One region of the Streptomyces sp. HUAS 31 genome, then DNA from elsewhere that is predicted to be linked to it. Evidence: predicted binding sites of a transcription regulator. Region 1 holds the regulator's gene; the other holds the start of a gene.
What was found. Region 1 encodes HrcA, which represses chaperone genes, less so after heat shock. Its sites were predicted from a motif close to TTNGCACTCNGNNNNNCNGAGTGCNAA; they were not measured.
Positions count from the first base shown of each region.

Region 2: the regulator HrcA is predicted to act here: its motif matches at 3,125-3,151, upstream of groL (chaperonin GroEL).

Region 1 is NZ_CP116353.1:3,227,208-3,236,905, forward strand. Features, by position in the region: gene PGH47_RS14250 (VOC family protein) at 1-18, opposite strand, end outside; gene PGH47_RS14255 (16S rRNA (uracil(1498)-N(3))-methyltransferase) at 36-785, opposite strand; gene PGH47_RS14260 (nitronate monooxygenase) at 782-1,867, opposite strand; gene dnaJ (molecular chaperone DnaJ) at 2,058-3,194, opposite strand; gene hrcA (heat-inducible transcriptional repressor HrcA) at 3,195-4,211, opposite strand; gene PGH47_RS14275 (MBL fold metallo-hydrolase) at 4,376-5,119, shown strand; gene PGH47_RS14280 (DUF3097 domain-containing protein) at 5,151-5,960, shown strand; gene hemW (radical SAM family heme chaperone HemW) at 5,992-7,224, opposite strand; gene PGH47_RS14290 (SpoIIE family protein phosphatase) at 7,268-9,205, opposite strand; gene PGH47_RS14295 (HAMP domain-containing protein) at 9,398-9,698, shown strand, end outside.
Region 2 is NZ_CP116353.1:4,427,944-4,437,641, reverse strand. Features, by position in the region: gene PGH47_RS19525 (glucosyl-3-phosphoglycerate synthase) at 1-440, opposite strand, end outside; SAM riboswitch class I at 588-757, shown strand; gene thrC (threonine synthase) at 776-2,062, shown strand; gene PGH47_RS19515 (MoaD/ThiS family protein) at 2,059-2,334, shown strand; gene PGH47_RS19510 (cold-shock protein) at 2,777-2,983, shown strand; gene groL (chaperonin GroEL) at 3,314-4,936, shown strand; gene PGH47_RS19500 (NADH:flavin oxidoreductase) at 5,283-6,410, shown strand; gene PGH47_RS19495 (metallophosphoesterase family protein) at 6,438-7,298, shown strand; gene PGH47_RS19490 (MFS transporter) at 7,435-8,913, shown strand; gene PGH47_RS19485 (hypothetical protein) at 8,917-9,492, opposite strand; gene PGH47_RS19480 (DinB family protein) at 9,531-9,698, opposite strand, start outside.

The DNA of each region.
Region 1 (9,698 bases):
TACTTGGGCGAGTTCCACGGCGGACGTCCCTCCCGTCAGGACCAGCGGCCGGTGCGGCCGAGGAGCAGTGCCGTCGCCGCGGTTCCGGCGGTGGAGGTGCGCAGGACGGTACGGCCCAGACGGTACGCCTTCGCCCCGGCCTCCTCGAAGAGGGCCAGTTCCTCGGGCGACACCCCGCCCTCCGGCCCGACGACGAGCACGATCTCGCCCTCGGCCGGCAGGTCGGCGGTCGCGAGGGCCTCACTGCCGTAGTCGCGGTCCTCGTGCAGTACGGCGGCGAAGTCGGCCGCCGCGAGCAGCGCCGCGACCTGCTTGGTCGTCGCCGCGTCCGCGACCTCGGGGAAGCGCACCCGGCGGGACTGCTTGCCGGCCTCGCGGGCGGTGGCCCGCCATTTGCCGAGCGCCTTCGCGCCCCGCTCGCCCTTCCACTGCGTGATGCAACGGGCGGCCGCCCACGGCACGATCGCGTCGACGCCGGTCTCGGTCATGGTCTCGACCGCGAGCTCGCCGCGGTCGCCCTTGGGCAGGGCCTGCACGACGGTGATCCGGGGCCGCTCGGGGGCCTCCTCGGCCACGGCCCCGAGCTCCAGCACCAGCCGGTCCTTGCCCTCGGCCGCCTTGACGACGCCCTCGGCCCAGCGGCCGTGCCCGTCGGTGAGGACGACTTCCTCTCCGGCCCGCAGCCGCTTCACCGAGACGGCGTGCCGGCCCTCGGGCCCGTCGAGCACGAACTCGGCACCGCCGGCCCGCTCCAGCGACTCGACGACGAACACCGGCGCGGTCATCCGGCCGCACCACCCTCCGGGAAGACCGACAACGCTGTCGACGCCGCGTCCAACTCCGCGACCAGGACCTCCACCAGCCGCCCGGCGGCGAGTTCGCGGGCCATGCGGTGGCCCTGCCCCGCCCACAGCGCCATGCCCTGCGGGTCGCCGGACGCGGCGGCCTTCTTGCGCAGCGGCGAGGTGAGGTGGTGGACCTCGGGGTAGGCGGCGGGGGCGTACGGGCCGTGCTCGCGCAGGAAGCGGTTGACGAGGCCGCGCGCGGGGCGTCCGGAGAACGCGCGCGTCAGCTCGGTGCGGACGAACAGGGGGTTGGTCAGCGCCTGCTTGTGCAGGGCGTTGGCGCCGGACTCCGGGGTGATCAGGAAGGCGGTGCCGAGCTGGGCGGCACTGGCGCCGGCCGCGAGGACGGCGGCGATCTGGCTGCCTCGCATGATGCCGCCGGCGGCGACCAGCGGCAGGCTCACGGTCTCGCGGACCTGGGCGACGAGCGACAGCAGCCCTATGCCGGTGCCGTCGGTCTCGGGGTGGTCGCGGTGGGTGCCCTGGTGGCCGCCGGCCTCGACGCCCTGCACGATCACGGCGTCGGCGCCGGCCCGCTGCACGGCGAGTGCCTCGTCCGGGGTGGTGGCGGTGACGAGGGTGACGGTGCCGGCGCGGCGCAGGGACTCCAGCACCTCGGCGGTGGGCACGCCGAAGTGGAAGGAGACGACCGGCACCGGGTTGTCGAGGAGCACGGCGAGCTTGGCGTCGTAGCCGTCGTCGCGGCCGCTGTCCGGGTCCCCCAGCTCGACCTCGTACCAGGCGGCCTCACCGGCGAGCTGATGACGGTAGACGTCCACGGCGGCCGCGTCGGCGTACTCGGGCTGCGGCATGAACAGGTTGACGCCGAAGGGGCGCTGGGTCAGTCCCCGCAGCTGCTTGATCTCCTGGTACATCCCGTCGGCGGTTTTGTACCCGGCGGCGAGAAACCCCAGCCCACCGGCCTCGGACACGGCGGCAGCGAGGTGCGGCACGGAGACGCCGCCCGCCATGGGGGCCTGCACGATCGGATGGGGGAAAAGATCGGTCAGCGCGGAGGACATGACGGCATGTTGTCACGTCCTCCGAACAAGTCCGAATCGGCCCTTCCCTTGCCCCGGGCCGGAACTTCCCCCCACCCGTCAGCGACCGTTGAAGGCGTCCTTCAGCCGCGAGAACAACCCCTGCTGACCGGGCTGACTGTGCCTGCCCGGGGGCCGACCCCCGGACCCCCGGCAGCCGGCCGAGCTCGCGTCAGCGACCGTTGAAAGCATCCTTCAGCCGAGAGAACAGCCCCTGCTGACCCGGCTGGAACTGTCCCTGGGGGCGTTCCTCGCCGCGGAGCTTGGCCAGTTCGCGCAGGAGGCGTTCCTGTTCGGGGTCCAGCTTGGTCGGGGTCTGGACCTCGACGTGCACGATGAGGTCGCCTCGGCCGCCGCCCCGCAGATGCGTGACACCGCGGCCGTGCAGCGGGATCGACTGGCCGGACTGGGTGCCGGGCCGGATGTCGACCTCCTCCATGCCGTCCAGCGTCTCCAGCGGCACCTTCGTGCCGAGGGACGCCGCCGTCATCGGGATCGTCACCGTGCAGTGCAGGTCGTCGCCGCGCCGCTGGAACGTCGAGTGCGGGAGTTCGTGGATCTCGACGTACAGGTCACCGGCGGGACCGCCGCCGGGCCCGACCTCGCCCTCACCGGCGAGCTGGATGCGGGTGCCGTTGTCGACACCGGCCGGGATCTTGACCGTCAGCGTCCGCCGGGACCGTACGCGGCCGTCGCCGGCGCACTCGGGGCACGGCGTCGGGACGACGGTGCCGAAGCCCTGGCACTGCGGGCAGGGCCGCGACGTCATGACCTGGCCCAGGAAGGACCGCGTCACCTGCGACACCTCACCGCGACCGCGGCACATGTCACACGTCTGGGCGGAGGTGCCGGGTGCGGCCCCTTCACCGTTACAGGTGTTGCAGACGACGGCCGTGTCGACCTGGATGTCCTTCGTCGTGCCGAAGGCCGCCTCGTCGAGCTCGATCTCCAGTCGGATCATCGCGTCCTGGCCGCGCCGGGTGCGCGAGCGCGGACCGCGCTGGGACGCCGTACCGAAGAAGGCGTCCATGATGTCCGAGAAGTTGCCGAAGCCACCGGCGCCGAAGCCGCCCGCGCCCGCGCCGCCCGCCTGGGACAGCGGGTCGCCGCCGAGGTCGTAGACCTGCTTCTTCTGCGGGTCCGAGAGCACCTCGTAAGCGGCGTTGATCTCCTTGAACCGCTCCTGGGTCTTCGGATCCGGGTTGACGTCCGGGTGCAGCTCGCGGGCGAGCCGCCGGAAGGCCTTCTTGATCTCTTCCTGCGACGCGTCGCGACGCACGCCGAGCACGGCGTAGTAGTCCGTGGCCACTTACGACTCCGCCAGGATCTGTCCGACGTAACGTGCCACTGCGCGTACCGCTCCCATCGTTCCCGGGTAATCCATGCGGGTCGGTCCGACCACGCCGAGCTTGGCGACTGCCTCGCCGCCCGAACCGTAGCCCACCGAGACCACGGAAGTGGAGTTGAGTCCCTCATAGGCGTTCTCGTGCCCGATCCGCACGGTCATGCCCGAATCCCCGGCCTCGCCAAGCAACTTGAGGAGGACGACCTGCTCCTCCAGGGCTTCCAGGACCGGCCGGATGGTGAGGGGGAAGTCATGCCCGAAGCGGGTGAGATTGGCGGTGCCGCCGATCATCAGCCGCTCCTCGTTCTCCTCGACGAGTGTCTCCAGGAGGGTGGAGAGCACGGTCGAGACGGTGCCGCGGTCCTCGATGTCGAAGGCCTCGGGGAGGTCCTCGACGAGCCTTGGCACATCGGTGAAGCGCCGCCCCGCGACCTTGCTGTTCAGCCGTGCCCGCAGGTCCGCGAGCGAGGCCTCGCCGAAGGGCGCCGGGCAGTCGATCATCCGCTGCTCGACCCGGCCGGTGTCCGTGATCAGCACGAGCATCACCCGCGCGGGCGCGAGCGAGAGCAGCTCGACGTGCCGGACGGTGGACCGGGTCAGCGACGGGTACTGCACGACGGCGACCTGCCGGGTGAGCTGCGCGAGCAGCCGTACCGTGCGGGCCACGACGTCGTCGAGGTCGACCGCGCCGTCGAGGAAGTTCTGGATGGCGCGCCGCTCGGGCGGGGTCATCGGCTTGACGCCGGCGAGCTTGTCGACGAACAGCCGGTAGCCCTTGTCGGTGGGGATGCGCCCGGCGCTGGTGTGCGGCTGGGCGATGAAGCCCTCGTCCTCCAGCGCCGCCATGTCGTTGCGGACGGTGGCCGGGGAGACGCCGAGGTTGTGCCGCTCGGTGAGCGCCTTGGAGCCGACCGGCTCCTCCGTCCCGACGTAGTCCTGGACGATGGCGCGCAGCACCTGGAGCCTGCGTTCACTCAGCATCTCGCGCGCACCTCCAGATCTCGTTCCCCTTGGCATCTTTCCTGGCACTCTGTCCATCCGAGTGCCAGCCGTCCCCGGCCAGTGTACGGCGGTGGGGTACACCCCGGGCAAGGCCGGGCCAGGTCCGCCGTGCTCGACACGGGTGTCCCCGCTAGCGTCGCCGCATGACGGTGACTTGGGAAGAGCTGGGATGGGAGCGGCTGGCGTCCGGGGTGGGCCGGTGCCGGCTTCCGGGCTGGGACTGCACGGCGGGGCTGGTCGTGGGGGACGGCACCGCGCTGCTCGTCGACGCCGGGTCGAGCCTGGCGGAGGGCGTGCGGTTGCGTACGCAGGCGCAGTGGCTCGCCGGTCACCGTGTGACTCATCTCGCGCTGACGCATCCCCACTTCGACCATGTCTTCGGGGCGTCGGCGTTCGCGGGCGCGGAGGTCTACGGCCCGGTCGGCATGGACACGATGCTGGACGGCCGGCAGGCGCGCGAGGAGCTGCGGGCCGACGCGGTGCGCAACGGTCTGGATCCGGCCGCCGCGGAGGAGGCGGTGGACGCGCTGATCCGGCCCCGTCACCAGGTCAGCGGCGAGTGGACGCTCGACCTGGGCGGCGGCCGCCAGGTCCTGCTGGCGAACGTGGGCCCCGCGCACACCGCGCACGACCTGGTGGTGCTCGTGCCGGGTGACGTCTCGGGCGACCGGGAGGTGGTCTTCTGCGGGGATCTGGTGGAGGAGTCGGGCGAGCCCCAGGCCGGGTCCGACGCGGTGCCCTCGCACTGGCCCGCCGCGCTGGACCGGCTGCTGTCCCTGGGCGGCGAGGACGCGCTGTACGTACCCGGTCACGGAGCGGTGGTGGACGCGGAGTTCGTACGGCGCCAGCGCGACGAGCTCGCGTCGGAATTCGGCGTGTCGCAGTGAGCGCGGGGGTGCTTCTCCTATCGTCGTCCGAATGCGCCAGTACTCCCCGGACCTGACCCCGCCCTGGAAGAAGCCCAAGCCCGTCCCCGAGGTACCGGCGGAGCCCGGCCTGGTGGTCGAGGAGCCCGGCACGGGGTTCTGCGGCGCGGTGATCCGCTGCGAGGCGGGCACGGTGACCCTGGAGGACCGCTTCGGCAAGCACCGGGTGTTCCCGCTGGAGCCGCGTGGATTCCTGCTGGAGGGCAAGGTCGTCACGCTGGTCCGCCCGTCGGGCGCGGCTCCGGCACGTCCGACCCGTACGGCCTCCGGTTCGGTCGCCGTCCCCGGGGCTCGTGCCCGCGTGGCCCGTGCCGGCCGTATCTACGTGGAGGGCCGGCACGACGCCGAGCTGGTCGAGAAGGTGTGGGGCGACGACCTGCGCGTCGAGGGCGTGGTCGTGGAGTACCTGGAGGGCGTCGACGACCTGCCGTCGATCGTGGCCGAATTCGCACCCGATCCGGACGCGCGCCTCGGCGTCCTCGTGGACCATCTGGTCCCCGGCACGAAGGAATGGCGCATCGCCGAGTCGGTGACGAGCGAGCACGCCCTGGTGGTGGGCCACCCGTACATCGACATCTGGGAGGCCGTGAAGCCGGCGGCCCTAGGCATCGAGGCATGGCCCCGGGTCCCGCGCGGCCAGGACTGGAAGACCGGGGTGTGCCGGGCCCTGGGCTGGCCGTCGGACAACACCGGGGCGGTGTGGCAGGCGATCCTCAAGCGGGTGGGTTCCTACAAGGACCTGGAGCCGGAGCTGCTGGGACGGGTGGAGGAACTGATCGACTTCGTCACGACACCGGCGTAGGGCGGCTGCCGGGCCGGCCGGGTACGCCCGCTCAGTCCACCAGGTCCCGCACCACCGCGTCCGCCAGCAGCCGCCCCCGCAGCGTCAGGACGGCCTGTCCCTCCTCGTACGGACCGCTTTCCAACAGCCCGTCCGACAGGGCTCGGCGGGACGCCCGCAGGCCCTCCTCGCGAAGCAGCGCCAAGGGCACGCCCTCGCGCAGGCGCAGCTCCAGCAGGATGCGCTCGACCCTGCGGTCCTCGTCCGACAGGAGTTCGCGGCCGGCGCCCGGTGACCGTCCCGCCGCCAGGGCCGCCGCGTACGCGCCCGGGTGCTTGACGTTCCACCAGCGCACCCCGCCGACGTGCGAGTGGGCTCCGGGGCCCGCGCCCCACCAGTCGGCGCCGCGCCAGTACAGCTCGTTGTGCAGGCAGCGGGCGGCCTCGGAGGTGGCCCAGTTGGAGACCTCGTACCAGTCGAAACCGGCCGCCGACATCACCTCGTCCGCGATCAGGTAGCGGTCCGCGTGGACGTCGTCGTCCGTCATCGGGACCTCGCCCCGGCGGATCCGGCGGGCCAGCTGGGTGCCCTCCTCGACGATCAGGGCGTACGCCGACACATGGTCGGGTCCGGCGCCGAGCGCCGCCTCCAGCGAGGCCCGCCAGTCGTCGTCGGACTCGCCCGGGGTGCCGTAGATCAGGTCCAGGTTCACATGCTCGAAGCCCGCCGCGCGGGCCTCGGCGACGCAGGCCTCGGGGCGGCCGGGGGTGTGCGTGCGGTCGAGGATCTTCAGCACGTGCTGCTTCGCGCTCTGCATGCCGAAGGAGATCCGGTTGAAGCCGCCCTCGCGGAGCGTGGCCAGATATGCCGGGTCCACCGACTCCGGGTTCGCCTCCGTGGTGATCTCCGCGTCCGGCGCCAGCCCGAACTCGTCGCGGATCGCCCCCAGCATCCGTACGAGATCACCGGCGGCCAGCAGGGTGGGCGTACCGCCGCCGACGAAGACCGTGCGGACCTCGCGCCGGTCGTCGCCGAGGACCTTGCGGGCCAGGCGGACCTCGTCGACGAGGGTGTCGGCGTAGTTGTCGCGGGACGCCAGCACTCCGCCCGTGCCACGCAGCTCGGTCGCGGTGTAGGTGTTGAAGTCGCAGTAGCCGCAGCGGGTCGCGCAGTACGGGACGTGCAGATAGAAGCCGAGGGGGCGGTCTGCGGTCCCGGTGAGTGCGGAGGCGGGCAGCGCGCCGTCGTCGGGGACGGGCTCGCCGTCGGGGAGTACGGAGGGCATGGGTTCCATTGTCCCGTACTCCGCCGGTGTCCCTCCCCGCCGGTCACTCGGCCTGGAGCACCAGCAGTGCCAGGTCGTCCTCGGGCGGGCGGCCGCCGAACTCGTGCACGAGGCGGCGGATCCGTTCCGCGATCAGCTGGGCGTTCAGGCCCGTGCACCCGGCGAGCGCGGTCGCCAGGCCGTCGCCGTCGTCGAACTGGCGGGTGCCGCTGCGCCGCTCGGTGACTCCGTCGGTCACGCACAGCAGGGTGTCGCCGGAGCGCAGCTCGAAGGTCTCGCTGGTGTACGTCGCGTCCTCGACGACCCCGAGGAGGGTCTGCGGCTGGGCGGCGGTGTGGACCTCGCCGTCCGCGCCGAGGAGCAGGGGCAGCGGATGGCCGGCGGAGGCGAGGGTGCAGCGGATACCGCCCTCGAAGGGCGTGAGCTCGCCGTAGAGCAGGGACAGGAACCGGGTCTGCGGGCCGTCGCCGGGCGCCGCCGGGCCGACGAGGGCGCGGGCGGCGGCGTCCGCGGCCTCCGTGGCGTCGTCGAGGAGGAGCTGGTTGAGGCGGTCCAGGACGTCGGAGACGCGGTAGCCCTCGCGGGCGAGGAGCCGCAGCCAGGGCCGGGCGATGCCGATCACCACGGCCGCCTCGGGGCCCTTGCCCTGGACGTCGCCGATGGCGAAGCACCAGCGGCCGTCGCGGGCCGGGAAGAGGTCGTAGAAGTCGCCGCTGGGGCCGCCCTTGTCGCACGGCTCGTACACCAGCGCGCTGGCCACGCCGGGGATCTCCGCGACGGCGCCGGGCAGCAGTCCGCGCTGGAGGACCCGGCTGATGGTGGCCTGCCGGGCGTACTGGCGGGCCGCGCCGATGGCCAGGGCGACCCGGCGGCTGAGGTCCTCGACCAGTCCGGTGACCTCGTCGGGGAAGCGCAGGAGGTCGGCCCGCCCGATGACCAGCGTGCCCAGCGGGTGGCCGCCGGCGATGAGGCGGTACGCGAGCGCGGTGCCGTGCTCCTGGCGCCGGCCGAGCGCGTCACCGGGCCAGGGGTAGGCGACGGGCCCGGTGCGGTGGTTGTCGGGGGGCAGCGGCGGCTCCTTCTCCAGGGCCCGCCGCAGTTCCTCGATGAGGTTCTCGGAGCCGTGCCAGACCCGGGCGAGCCGGGGCCCGGTCCCGGCGATGCCGTCCACGGCCCAGCCCCCGCCGCTGTCCCCGTCGCCGGAGCGGGCGTATCCCCAGCGCCCGGCGACCTCGTCCTCCAGCCAGACCGCGCACCAGTCCGCGAGCCTCGGCACGATCAGCTGGCCGGCGAGCGCGGCGACGAGGTTCTCGTCGAGCTGCCCGGCGAGCAGGTCGGAGGCCTCGGCGAGGAAGGACAGGGCGCCCCGGTTGAGCCAGTCCCGCTCGAGCTCGGCCCGCTGGGGCTCGGGGGCGAGGATCTCGGCGACCCGCAGCCCGCGCTCCAGCGCGCGTTCCTCGGCGTACGCCTCGATGTCGTCCCTGAGCGGCACCGGGTCCTCGGCGGGCAGCCGCGCCCACACGGTCTTGGCGCCGGTGCGGTAGGTGACGCCCCAGGACTCCGCGAGCCGGGACACCAGCCGCAGCCCGCGCCCGTACTCCGGTGTCTCGTACGGCGCCTCCAGCTCCCCGTCGCGCGGGGCGCGTGAGGGGTGGTGGTCCAGGACCTCGACGAGCAGGGCGCCGTCCTCCTCCAGTCGGCAGCTGAGCTCGACCTCGGTGCCGGCGTGCACGACGGCGTTGGTGACGAGTTCGCTGACGGCCACGACGGCGTCGTCGAGGAGCCGCTCGCTCAGGTGCTCGGTGCCGGGGAGTCCGGAGGTGGCCCAGTCGTCGAGGGCGGCGCGCACGAGGGTGCGGGCGGAGCCCGGGGAGAGGGGGCTGCCGGGGAGGACGGTGCGGGTCTGCGCGCACTCGTTTCCGGGCGCGGACGCATCACAGGCACGGGTGATGGTCTCCCGTTGCACCGGAATGGCCCCCATGTACAGCTCCCCGAGCGGTTCGGACGAATACGCCTCAGTCGACGCCGACAGAGTGACAGACTGACCGCGCCCATAAGCACCGAGTTACCGAAGTGGGCCGCCATGAGTGAGAACAGTGCTACGCGTGTGCTCGAAGAAGGACAGAAAGACGGTCAAATTCGAGCATCGGATCTGCGCCCGCTGCTCGCCGCGATGACCGCGGCCCGGGACGGGGACTTCCGCCGTCTCCCGGAGACCGATGAGGGAGTGGTGGCCGAGCTGACGGCGGTCTTCAACCAGATCATGGACCGCAGTACGCACTTCAACACGGAAGTGCAGCGCGTCAAACGGGAGTTGATCCGGCACGGCAGGCTCGACGAGCGGCTCTCGGCGAGCCCGGGCCAGGGCGACTGGACGACCCGCGTCAACGACGTCAACCATCTGCTCGACGCCCTGGTGGCCCCGGCGGCCAACGCCACGCGCGTACTGGACGCGGTGGCCGGCGGCGACCTCA
Region 2 (9,698 bases), 1.2 Mb from region 1:
GTGAGCAGCGGGCCGACGATCCCGGAGACGAAGTCGGAGGAGAACTCCTTCAGGTCGGCGTCGATGAAGCAGACGATGTCGCCGCCGGTCACGAGCAGGGAGCGCCACAGGACCTCGCCCTTGCCGGGCACGGCCGGGACGCGCGGCAGGATCTCGTCGCGGTGCACCACCCGGGCGCCCGCCGCGGCGGCCACCTCGGAGGTGCGGTCGGTGGAGCCGGAGTCGACGACCACGATCTCGTCGACCAGCGGGACCTGCCGGACGAGGTCATGGGCGATGATCGCGACGATCTCGCCGACCGTCTCCTCCTCGTTGAGCGCGGGCAGCACGACGGACACCGACTGGCCCGAGCGCTGTTTGGCGGCCAGGATGTGATGCAGCGGGCGGTCGGCTACGGACCAGGAGCGGCTGCTCAGCCAGCGCTCTGCTTCTTCCAGCACGGTCGGCGGCTCCTCACTGTCGGGACGTCTGTGATCCATCTCGCGGTTCGGACGGCTAGCTCAACTGTCCTGGCGTTCGGTTACAGTCTTGAACAACGCGGATGACCATCGCATGTCCGAGGTCGGCCGTCGTCAACAACCGAATACCGCTCATCCAGAGGGGCAGAGGGATACGGCCCGATGAAGCCCCGGCAACCCTCCAGTCGGTTCTCGTAGATCAGCGTCGATCGTCACCGTTGATCGTCTCCGCGAGGCTCCCGGCTAGGGAAGGTGCCAAATCCGTCTCACGGCGAGATGCGTCGTGAGGAAGATGAGGAGAAAGGGCCTCGCCTCACATGGCTGCGCAGACTGTTGCAAGCACCACCGAATCCACCGTAGACCTCGGCCCCGCCGCGGCGCTCTCCTGCCGCGAGTGCGGTCACCGGGTACCGCTCGGCCCGGTCTTCGCGTGCGAGGAGTGTTTCGGCCCGCTGGAGATCGCCTACGACTTCTCGGCCTACGACGCCGAGGAGCTCCGCAAGCGGATCGAAGCGGGCCCCGCGAACATCTGGCGCTACGCGCCGCTCCTGCCCGTCCCGGCCGACGTCGCCGACAAGCCGAACCTCAACCCCGGCTGGACCAAGCTCGTCAAGGCCGACCACCTCGCGAACGAGCTCGGCGTCGACGCCGGCAAGCTGTTCGTCAAGGACGACTCCGGCAACCCGACGCACTCCTTCAAGGACCGTGTCGTCGCCCAGGCCCTGGAGGCCGCCCGCGCCTTCGGCTTCACCACGCTCTCCTGCTCCTCCACCGGCAACCTGGCCGGCGCGGTGGGTGCCGCGGCCGCCCGCGCCGGCTTCCGCTCGTGCGTGTTCATCCCGCACGACCTGGAGCAGGGCAAGGTCGTCATGGCCGCGATCTACGGCGGCGAGCTCGTCGGCATCGAGGGCAACTACGACGACGTGAACCGTTTCTGCTCCGAGCTGATCGGCGACCCGGCCGGCGAGGGCTGGGGCTTCGTCAACGTCAACCTGCGGCCCTACTACGCCGAGGGCTCCAAGACCCTGGCGTACGAGATCTGCGAGCAGCTCGGCTGGCAGCTCCCGGACCAGCTCGTCGTCCCGATCGCGTCCGGCTCGCAGCTCACGAAGATCGACAAGGGGCTCCAGGAGCTGATCAAGCTCGGGCTCGTCGAGGACAAGCCGTACAAGATCTTCGGTGCGCAGGCCGAGGGCTGCTCGCCGGTGTCGACCGCGTTCAAGGCCGGCCACGACGTGGTCCGTCCGCAGAAGCCGAACACCATCGCCAAGTCGCTGGCCATCGGCAACCCGGCCGACGGACCGTACGTCCTCGACATCGCGCGCCGCACCGGCGGGTTCGTGGAGGATGTGACGGACGAGCAGGTCGTCGACGCGATCAAGATCCTCGCCCGGACCGAGGGCATCTTCGCGGAGACCGCCGGTGGGGTGACCGTGGGTGTGACGAAGAAGCTGATCGAGAACGGCGTCCTCGATCCCACCAGGACCACCGTCGTGCTGAACACCGGCGACGGCCTCAAGACGCTGGACGCGGTGGCCGGCACCGGCCTCACCGCCACCATCCGCCCGAACCTGGACTCCTTCCGAGAGGCTGGCCTCGCATGAGCGTGACCGTTCGCATCCCGACCATCCTGCGCACCTACACCGGCGGGCAGGCCGAGGTCGCCGCCGAGGGCGGCACCCTCGCCGAGGTCATCACCGACCTGGAGAAGAACCACACCGGGATCGCCGCCCGGGTGCTCGACGACCAGGGCAAGCTGCGCCGGTTCGTCAATGTCTACGTCAACGACGACGACGTGCGTTTCGAGCAGGGCCTTGAGACGGCGACCCCGGACGGTGCGGGCGTTTCCATCATCCCGGCCGTCGCCGGCGGCTGACCGAATGACCGATCATTACCTTCGGTAACCCAGGTTACTGAGAGTTCATCGAATTGCCCCCTCCGTGAGAGAAGCGGAGGGGGCAATTCTGTGTGGTTGAGCGAGGTACAGTTGGGGAACGTGCCGCCGATCTCCGAGTCGGTTGCCTTGAATTTCTGCCGTAAGCCCGACAAGAAGTAGCCAAAGTGTGCGGGTTTTTTGCGGCTTTTGTTCCGTATGCCGGGTCCGACTTGACCTGAAGTCAGCGGAATTGTCCCCACATTCCCGACCGGTCGTGCCCGGATTTCTCGTCCGATTGACCTGTTGCAGACGGCAGTTGGGCAGATACATTCAGCCGCGGTCGACGCGTTCCGGCGCACGCCCCCGACCGATGGGGGGTGAGGTCTGACCCGGATCCGCGAAGTGTGGATCTGTGCAAGGGCCAGTAATAGGGGAGTTAGGCATGGCTCAGGGCACCGTCAAGTGGTTCAACGCGGAGAAGGGGTACGGCTTCATCGCGGTCGACGGTGGTGCGGATGTTTTCGTCCACTACAGCGCGATCCAGATGGACGGGTACCGCACCCTGGAAGAGGGCCAGCGGGTCGATTTCGAGATCTCGCAGGGTCAGAAGGGGCCGCAGGCGGACATGGTCCGACTGGCGACCGGCTGAAGCACGCGTCGACTAACAGCAGCGACGTACTTCTTCGAAGGGCCCGCACCTCCTGGGGGGTGCGGGCCCTTCGTCGTGTTCGCGACCCGTTCGCGCCCTGTTCGCCCCCGGCGGAGCGCCCCGCCCGATCCCCGAGAGCCGCTTGCACTCGCATGGGTCGAGTGCTAATCATTGCGTTAGCACTCTGAAGGTGAGAGTGACAAAGAAGGACCGGGTCGGTGAGGCCCGCAGGCCAGGTGGGGCAAGGAACCACGAGGCATGTGAGCCGTCCGTCGCGGGCGCGGGCGCGGTCCGAAGGAATCACCCCCAGTCCTGGAGGGACCACTTCACATGGCCAAGATCATCGCGTTCGACGAGGAGGCGCGGCGCGGCCTCGAGCGCGGCATGAACCAGCTCGCGGACGCCGTCAAGGTGACGCTCGGCCCCAAGGGTCGCAACGTCGTCCTCGAGAAGAAGTGGGGCGCCCCCACGATCACCAACGATGGTGTCTCCATCGCCAAGGAGATCGAGCTCGAGGACCCGTACGAGAAGATCGGCGCCGAGCTGGTCAAGGAAGTCGCCAAGAAGACGGACGACGTCGCCGGTGACGGTACGACCACCGCGACCGTTCTCGCCCAGGCCCTGGTCAAGGAGGGCCTGCGCAACGTAGCCGCCGGCGCCAACCCGATGGCCCTCAAGCGCGGTATCGAGCGTGCCGTCGAGGCCGTCTCCGCCGCCCTGCTCGAGCAGGCCAAGGATGTCGAGACCAAGGAGCAGATCGCTTCCACGGCCTCCATCTCCGCCGCCGACACCCAGATCGGCGAGCTCATCGCCGAGGCGATGGACAAGGTCGGCAAGGAAGGCGTCATCACCGTCGAGGAGTCCCAGACCTTCGGTCTGGAGCTGGAGCTCACCGAGGGTATGCGCTTCGACAAGGGCTACATCTCGGCGTACTTCGCCACCGACATGGAGCGGATGGAGGCGTCGCTCGACGACCCGTACATCCTGATCGCCAACTCCAAGATCGGCTCCGTCAAGGACCTGCTCCCGCTCCTGGAGAAGGTCATGCAGTCGGGCAAGCCGCTGCTGATCATCGCCGAGGACGTCGAGGGCGAGGCCCTGTCGACCCTGGTGGTCAACAAGATCCGCGGCACCTTCAAGTCCGTCGCCGTCAAGGCCCCGGGCTTCGGTGACCGTCGCAAGGCGATGCTGAACGACATCGCCATCCTCACCGGTGGCGAGGTCATCTCCGAGGAGGTCGGTCTCAAGCTCGAGAACACCTCCCTGGACCTCCTGGGCAAGGCCCGCAAGGTCGTCATCACCAAGGACGAGACCACCATCGTCGACGGTGCCGGCTCCTCCGAGCAGGTCGCGGGCCGCGTGAACCAGATCCGCGCCGAGATCGAGAACAGCGACTCGGACTACGACCGCGAGAAGCTCCAGGAGCGCCTGGCGAAGCTCGCGGGCGGCGTGGCCGTCATCAAGGCCGGTGCCGCGACCGAGGTGGAGCTCAAGGAGCGCAAGCACCGCATCGAGGACGCCGTGCGCAACGCCAAGGCGGCCGTCGAGGAGGGCATCGTCGCCGGTGGTGGCGTGGCTCTGCTCCAGGCTTCCGGTGTCTTCGAGAAGCTGGAGCTGGAGGGTGACGAGGCGACCGGCGCTGCCGCCGTCAAGCTCGCCCTTGAGGCCCCGCTGAAGCAGATCGCCGTCAACGCCGGCCTTGAGGGCGGCGTCGTGGTGGAGAAGGTCCGCAACCTCACCCCGGGTCACGGCCTGAACGCCGCGACCGGTGAGTACGTCGACCTGGTCGCCGAGGGCATCATCGACCCGGCGAAGGTGACGCGTTCCGCGCTGCAGAACGCCGCGTCGATCGCTGCGCTGTTCCTCACCACCGAGGCCGTCATCGCCGACAAGCCGGAGAAGGCCGCCGCGCCCGCCGGCGGCGGCATGCCGGGCGGTGACATGGACTTCTGATCGACCGCGGAGGCTCCGGCCTCCGGTTGATCAACGTCCTTCCCGAGGGCGGCACCCCCTGTTTTCGACAGGGGGTGCCGCCCTCGGTGCGTTTGGCGGGTGCGGGCCGGTGGGGGCTGTTCGCGCAGTTCCCCGCGCCCCTAAAAGAAGGGCGTCCGCCCGCCGCGCGCCCTCCAGGGGCGCGGGGAACTGCGCGACCAGCCCCCACGCACCCGCAGCCGCTCGCAAAACGATCGCGCTCCCCGGGAATGCGGAGTCTCACACTCACCGTTGCTTAATCAGGTGCAACAATGCGTGTGCACATACTGACCGGTATAAGTAGACCCCTTTCCCCAGGAGCCCCCACGTGACCGTCACTCAGCCCGCTGCCTCTCGTGCGGCGCAGATTCTGGCTCGGCCGACTGCGATCAACGGCCTCACTGTTCCCAATCGCATCGTGATGGCGCCGATGACGCGGATGTTCTCGCCGGGTGGTGTGCCGGGGGCGGACGTGGAGTCGTACTACTCGCGGCGGGCCGCCGCCGGTGTGGGGCTGATCGTGACCGAGGGGACGTACGTCGGGCACGAGTCCGCCGGGCAGAGCGACCGGGTGCCGCGGTTCCACGGCGAGGAGCAACTCGCCGGCTGGGCCAAGGTCGCCGACGCGGTGCACGCCGCGGGCGGCACCATCGTGCCGCAGCTGTGGCACATCGGCATGGTGCGCGAGCAGGGCCAGCCGCCGTACGCCGAGGCGCCCGCGGTGGGTCCGTCCGGGCTGCGGATCGGGGCCGAGGAGGCCACCGGCAAGGCGATGACCCGGCGCGACCTGGACGACGTGATCGGCGCCTTCGCCGAGGCCGCCGCGGACGCCGAGCGCATCGGCTTCGACGGCGTGGAGATCCACGGCGCCCACGGCTACCTCGTCGACCAGTTCCTGTGGGAGGGCACCAACCGCCGCACGGACGCCTACGGCGGTGACCCCGTCGCCCGTGCCGCCTTCGGCGCCGAGATCGTGGCCGCCGTACGCGAGCGCGTCTCCCCGGAATTCCCCGTCATCTTCCGCTACTCGCAGTGGAAGCAGGAGGCCTACGACGCCCGTCTCGCCGAGACCCCCGAGCAGCTGGAGGCCATCCTGGCCCCGCTCGCCGCAGCCGGCGTCGACGCCTTCCACGCCTCCACCCGCCGCTACTGGATCCCGGAGTTCGACGGCTCCGACCTCAACCTCGCGGGCTGGACCAAGAAGCTGACCGGCAAGCCCACCATCACCGTCGGCTCGGTCGGCCTGGACGGCGAGTTCCTGGGCGCCTTCGCCGGCCAGGGCTCCGGGCTCAAGGGCATCGACGACCTCCTGGACCGTCTGGAGTCCGAGGAGTTCGACTTCGTCGCCGTCGGCCGCGCGCTGCTCCAGGACCCCGAGTGGGCGGCCAAGGTGCTGGACGGCCGCTTCGGCGAGCTGGCGCCGTACGACGCGGCGTCGCTGAAGACCCTGAGCTGAGCCCGACTCGCGGCTACCGTCGGAGAGATGAGGATCCTTCATCTCTCCGACACTCATGTGGAGAAGACCGACGCCCCCAACAAGTACGGCGTCAACGCCACCGACTCGCTCCGGCTGATGCTCGCCGAGCTGAGGCACCTGCGGGCCGTCGACGCGATCGTCGTCACGGGGGACATCGCGGACGACGGCGCCGTGGAGGCGTACACGGCGGTACGCGAACTGGTGGGCGAGTTCGCGCGGCCGCTCGCCGCGCCGGTCTTCTACACGACCGGCAACCACGACGAACGCGTGGCCTTCGGCAAGGTGCTCGGCAGCGGCCATGCGGAGCCGGAGCTGGTGCTCGACTCCGAGGCCGGTGAGCGGGCGGCCGTATCCACGGTCGGGGGTGTGCGGTTCGTGACCCTCGACTCGCTGGTGCCGGGCAAGGTGCACGGCCACCTGGGCGCGGCCCAACTCGACTGGCTGAAGCGCGTGTTGAGCACCCCGGCCGAGCGGGGCACCGTGCTCGCCCTCCATCACCCGCCGATCGCCCTCGACATCTCGGCGACCCAGCCGGTCTTCGGCCTGCGCGACCCCGGCGACCTCGCGGAGGTGATCCGGGGCAGCGACGTACGCCTCGTCCTGGCCGGGCACTACCACCTCCAGCTCTTCGGCTTCCTGGCCGCCGTGCCGGTCTGGGTCACCCCCGGCGTCGTCAGCCGCGTCGACCTGACGGCGGCACCCGGCACGGAACGCGTGGTGCGCGGCGCGTCGGCGTCCCTGTTGGAACTGGACGGCCCGGACGGCCCCCTCTTCCACACCTTCCACGCCCGCGACCCCCGGGCGCACGAGACGGTGTACGAGCTGAACGAGGGGCAGGTGCGGGCGATGGTCGAGCGGGAGGGCTGAACCGGGTGCGCCCTTGGCCTCAGGGGCGTGACCTGCGTCGCTTGAGTAAGTCAATCAACTGACTTAAGGTTGCCCAGGTCAATCAGTCAGGTCGATCAGGCACCCTTCCTGCTCGTACGCCCACGGAGGCCCCGCCATGTCCCACGCCCCTGCTCCTCCCGCCGAGGCGGGGGCCGGCGCTCCGCCTCGGTCGAACGCCGTGGTGGCGGTGCTGGCCTTCGCCGGAATCGTCGTCTCGCTGATGCAGACGCTGGTCATCCCGATCGTCCCGGAGCTGCCGAAGCTGCTGGACGCCCCGGCCTCGGACACCGCCTGGGCGGTCACGGCGACGCTGCTCGCCGCCGCCGTCGCGACACCCGTGATGGGCCGGCTCGGCGACATGTACGGCAAGCGGCGGATGCTGCTGGTCAGCGTCGTCATGCTGATCGGCGGCTCGGTCGTCTGCGGCCTGAGCGACGCCCTGGTCCCGATGATCGTCGGACGGGTGCTCCAGGGGCTGGCCTCCGGTGTGATCCCGCTCGGCATCAGCATCATGCGCGACGAGCTCCCCGCCGAGCGCCTCGGCTCCGCCACCGCCCTGATGAGCGCCTCCCTCGGCATCGGCGGCGCCCTCGGCCTCCCCGCCGCCGCTCTCATCGCGGACAACTTCGACTGGCACGTCCTGTTCTGGACGTCGGCGGGCCTGGGTGTCGTGGCCCTCGGGTGCGTTCTGCTGTTCGTGCCCGAGTCGAAGGTGCGCACCGGCGGGCGCTTCGACCTGGTCGGCGGCATAGGCATGGCCGCCGGGCTCGTGTGTCTGCTGCTCGGCATCTCCAAGGGTGCCGACTGGGGCTGGACCGGCGGCACGACGCTCGGTCTGTTCGTGGCGGCCGTGCTGATCCTGCTCGCCTGGGGCTGGTGGGAGCTGCGTATCGAGCAGCCGCTGGTCGACCTCCGTACGACCGCCCGCCGGCAGGTGCTGGTCACCAACCTGGCCTCGATCGCGGTGGGCTTCGCGATGTTCGCGATGAGCCTCGTCCTGCCGCAGCTCCTCCAGCTCCCCGCCCAGACCGGCTACGGCCTCGGCAAGTCGATGCTGGTCGCGGGCCTGTGCCTGGCACCGTCCGGCCTGGTCATGATGGCCACGGCCCCGGTGTCGGCGGCCATCTCCCGGGCCAAGGGCCCCAAGGTCACGCTGATGATCGGTGTCCTGATCGTGGCCGCGGGCTACAGCCTCAACATCGTCCTGATGTCCCAGGTCTGGCACTTCATCCTCGTCGCCTGCGTCATCGGCGCGGGCATCGGCTTCGCCTACGGCTCCATGCCCGCCCTGATCATGGGCGCGGTGCCCGCGTCGGAGACGGCCGCCGCGAACAGCCTCAACACGCTGATGCGCTCCCTCGGCACGTCCACCGCGAGCGCCGTCGCGGGTGTGATCCTCGCCCAGATGACGACGGACTTCGGCGGCTACGCCCTCCCGTCCGAGAACGCCTTCAAGGTGGTCCTCGCGGTGGGCGCCGGTGCGGCACTGCTGGCCTTCGTCGTGGCGTCCTTCATCCCGCGGCAGGGGTCGGCAGCCGCCGGGGTGCCCGTGGCGCAGCCGGCGTCGGAGCCGGCGCGAGCGACGGCGAAGTAGCGGCTACAGATTGCCCAGCGGCTCGATGTCGACCTTCACCGGGGTGCCCCACACCCGCAGCACCTCGTAGTCGGTGAACTCGTGCACCAGCCGATAGGCCATCGCCGGACGCGGGCCGCGACGCTGGGCGGCGATGTACAGCTCGGCCTCCCGGCGGTCGCGGCGCGGCGTCCCGCACAGCTGCCACTCCTGCCCGTTCCACAGCTCCGGCAGCCAGCGCTGCTGGGGCTGCGGTCGGTCACCGCGGACGCCGTAGCGGGACGGCACCGGGTGCTCGGGGGCCTGCGGGGCCGCCGGGCCCGAGCCGCTGTACTCGGAGCGGCGGGCCGACCTGCGCCGTGTCTCGCACAGCAGGCACAGGTCCGGTGCCGCGGGGTCCACCGGGCCGCCCGGGTGCTCCGGACACCGGGTCGTCCGGGCGGCCGTCGAGACGCTCTCGTCGAGCAGGTCGATCGCGCGGCGCAGATCCGCCTTGACCTCGTGCAGCCGGGCGTCCGGCGTGTCGGCGGTCAGGGCCTCGCCGTGCTCGCCGAGGAGGCGGAGGGCTCGGCCCAGTGCCGTCAGTTGGGCGTGGTTCATACGACCCAGTGTGCAGTCCCGCGCCCGTACACCGTCCGTCAGCCCATGCTCTTCGCGCCGTCCAGGGACTCCCGGATGATGTCGGCGTGGCCGGAGTGCTGCGCTGTCTCGGCGATGATGTGCAGCAGCACCCTGCGGGCGGACCAGCGCGCGCCGGCCTCGAACCACGGAGCCTCCGGCAGCGGGTGGGAGACACTCAGGTCGGG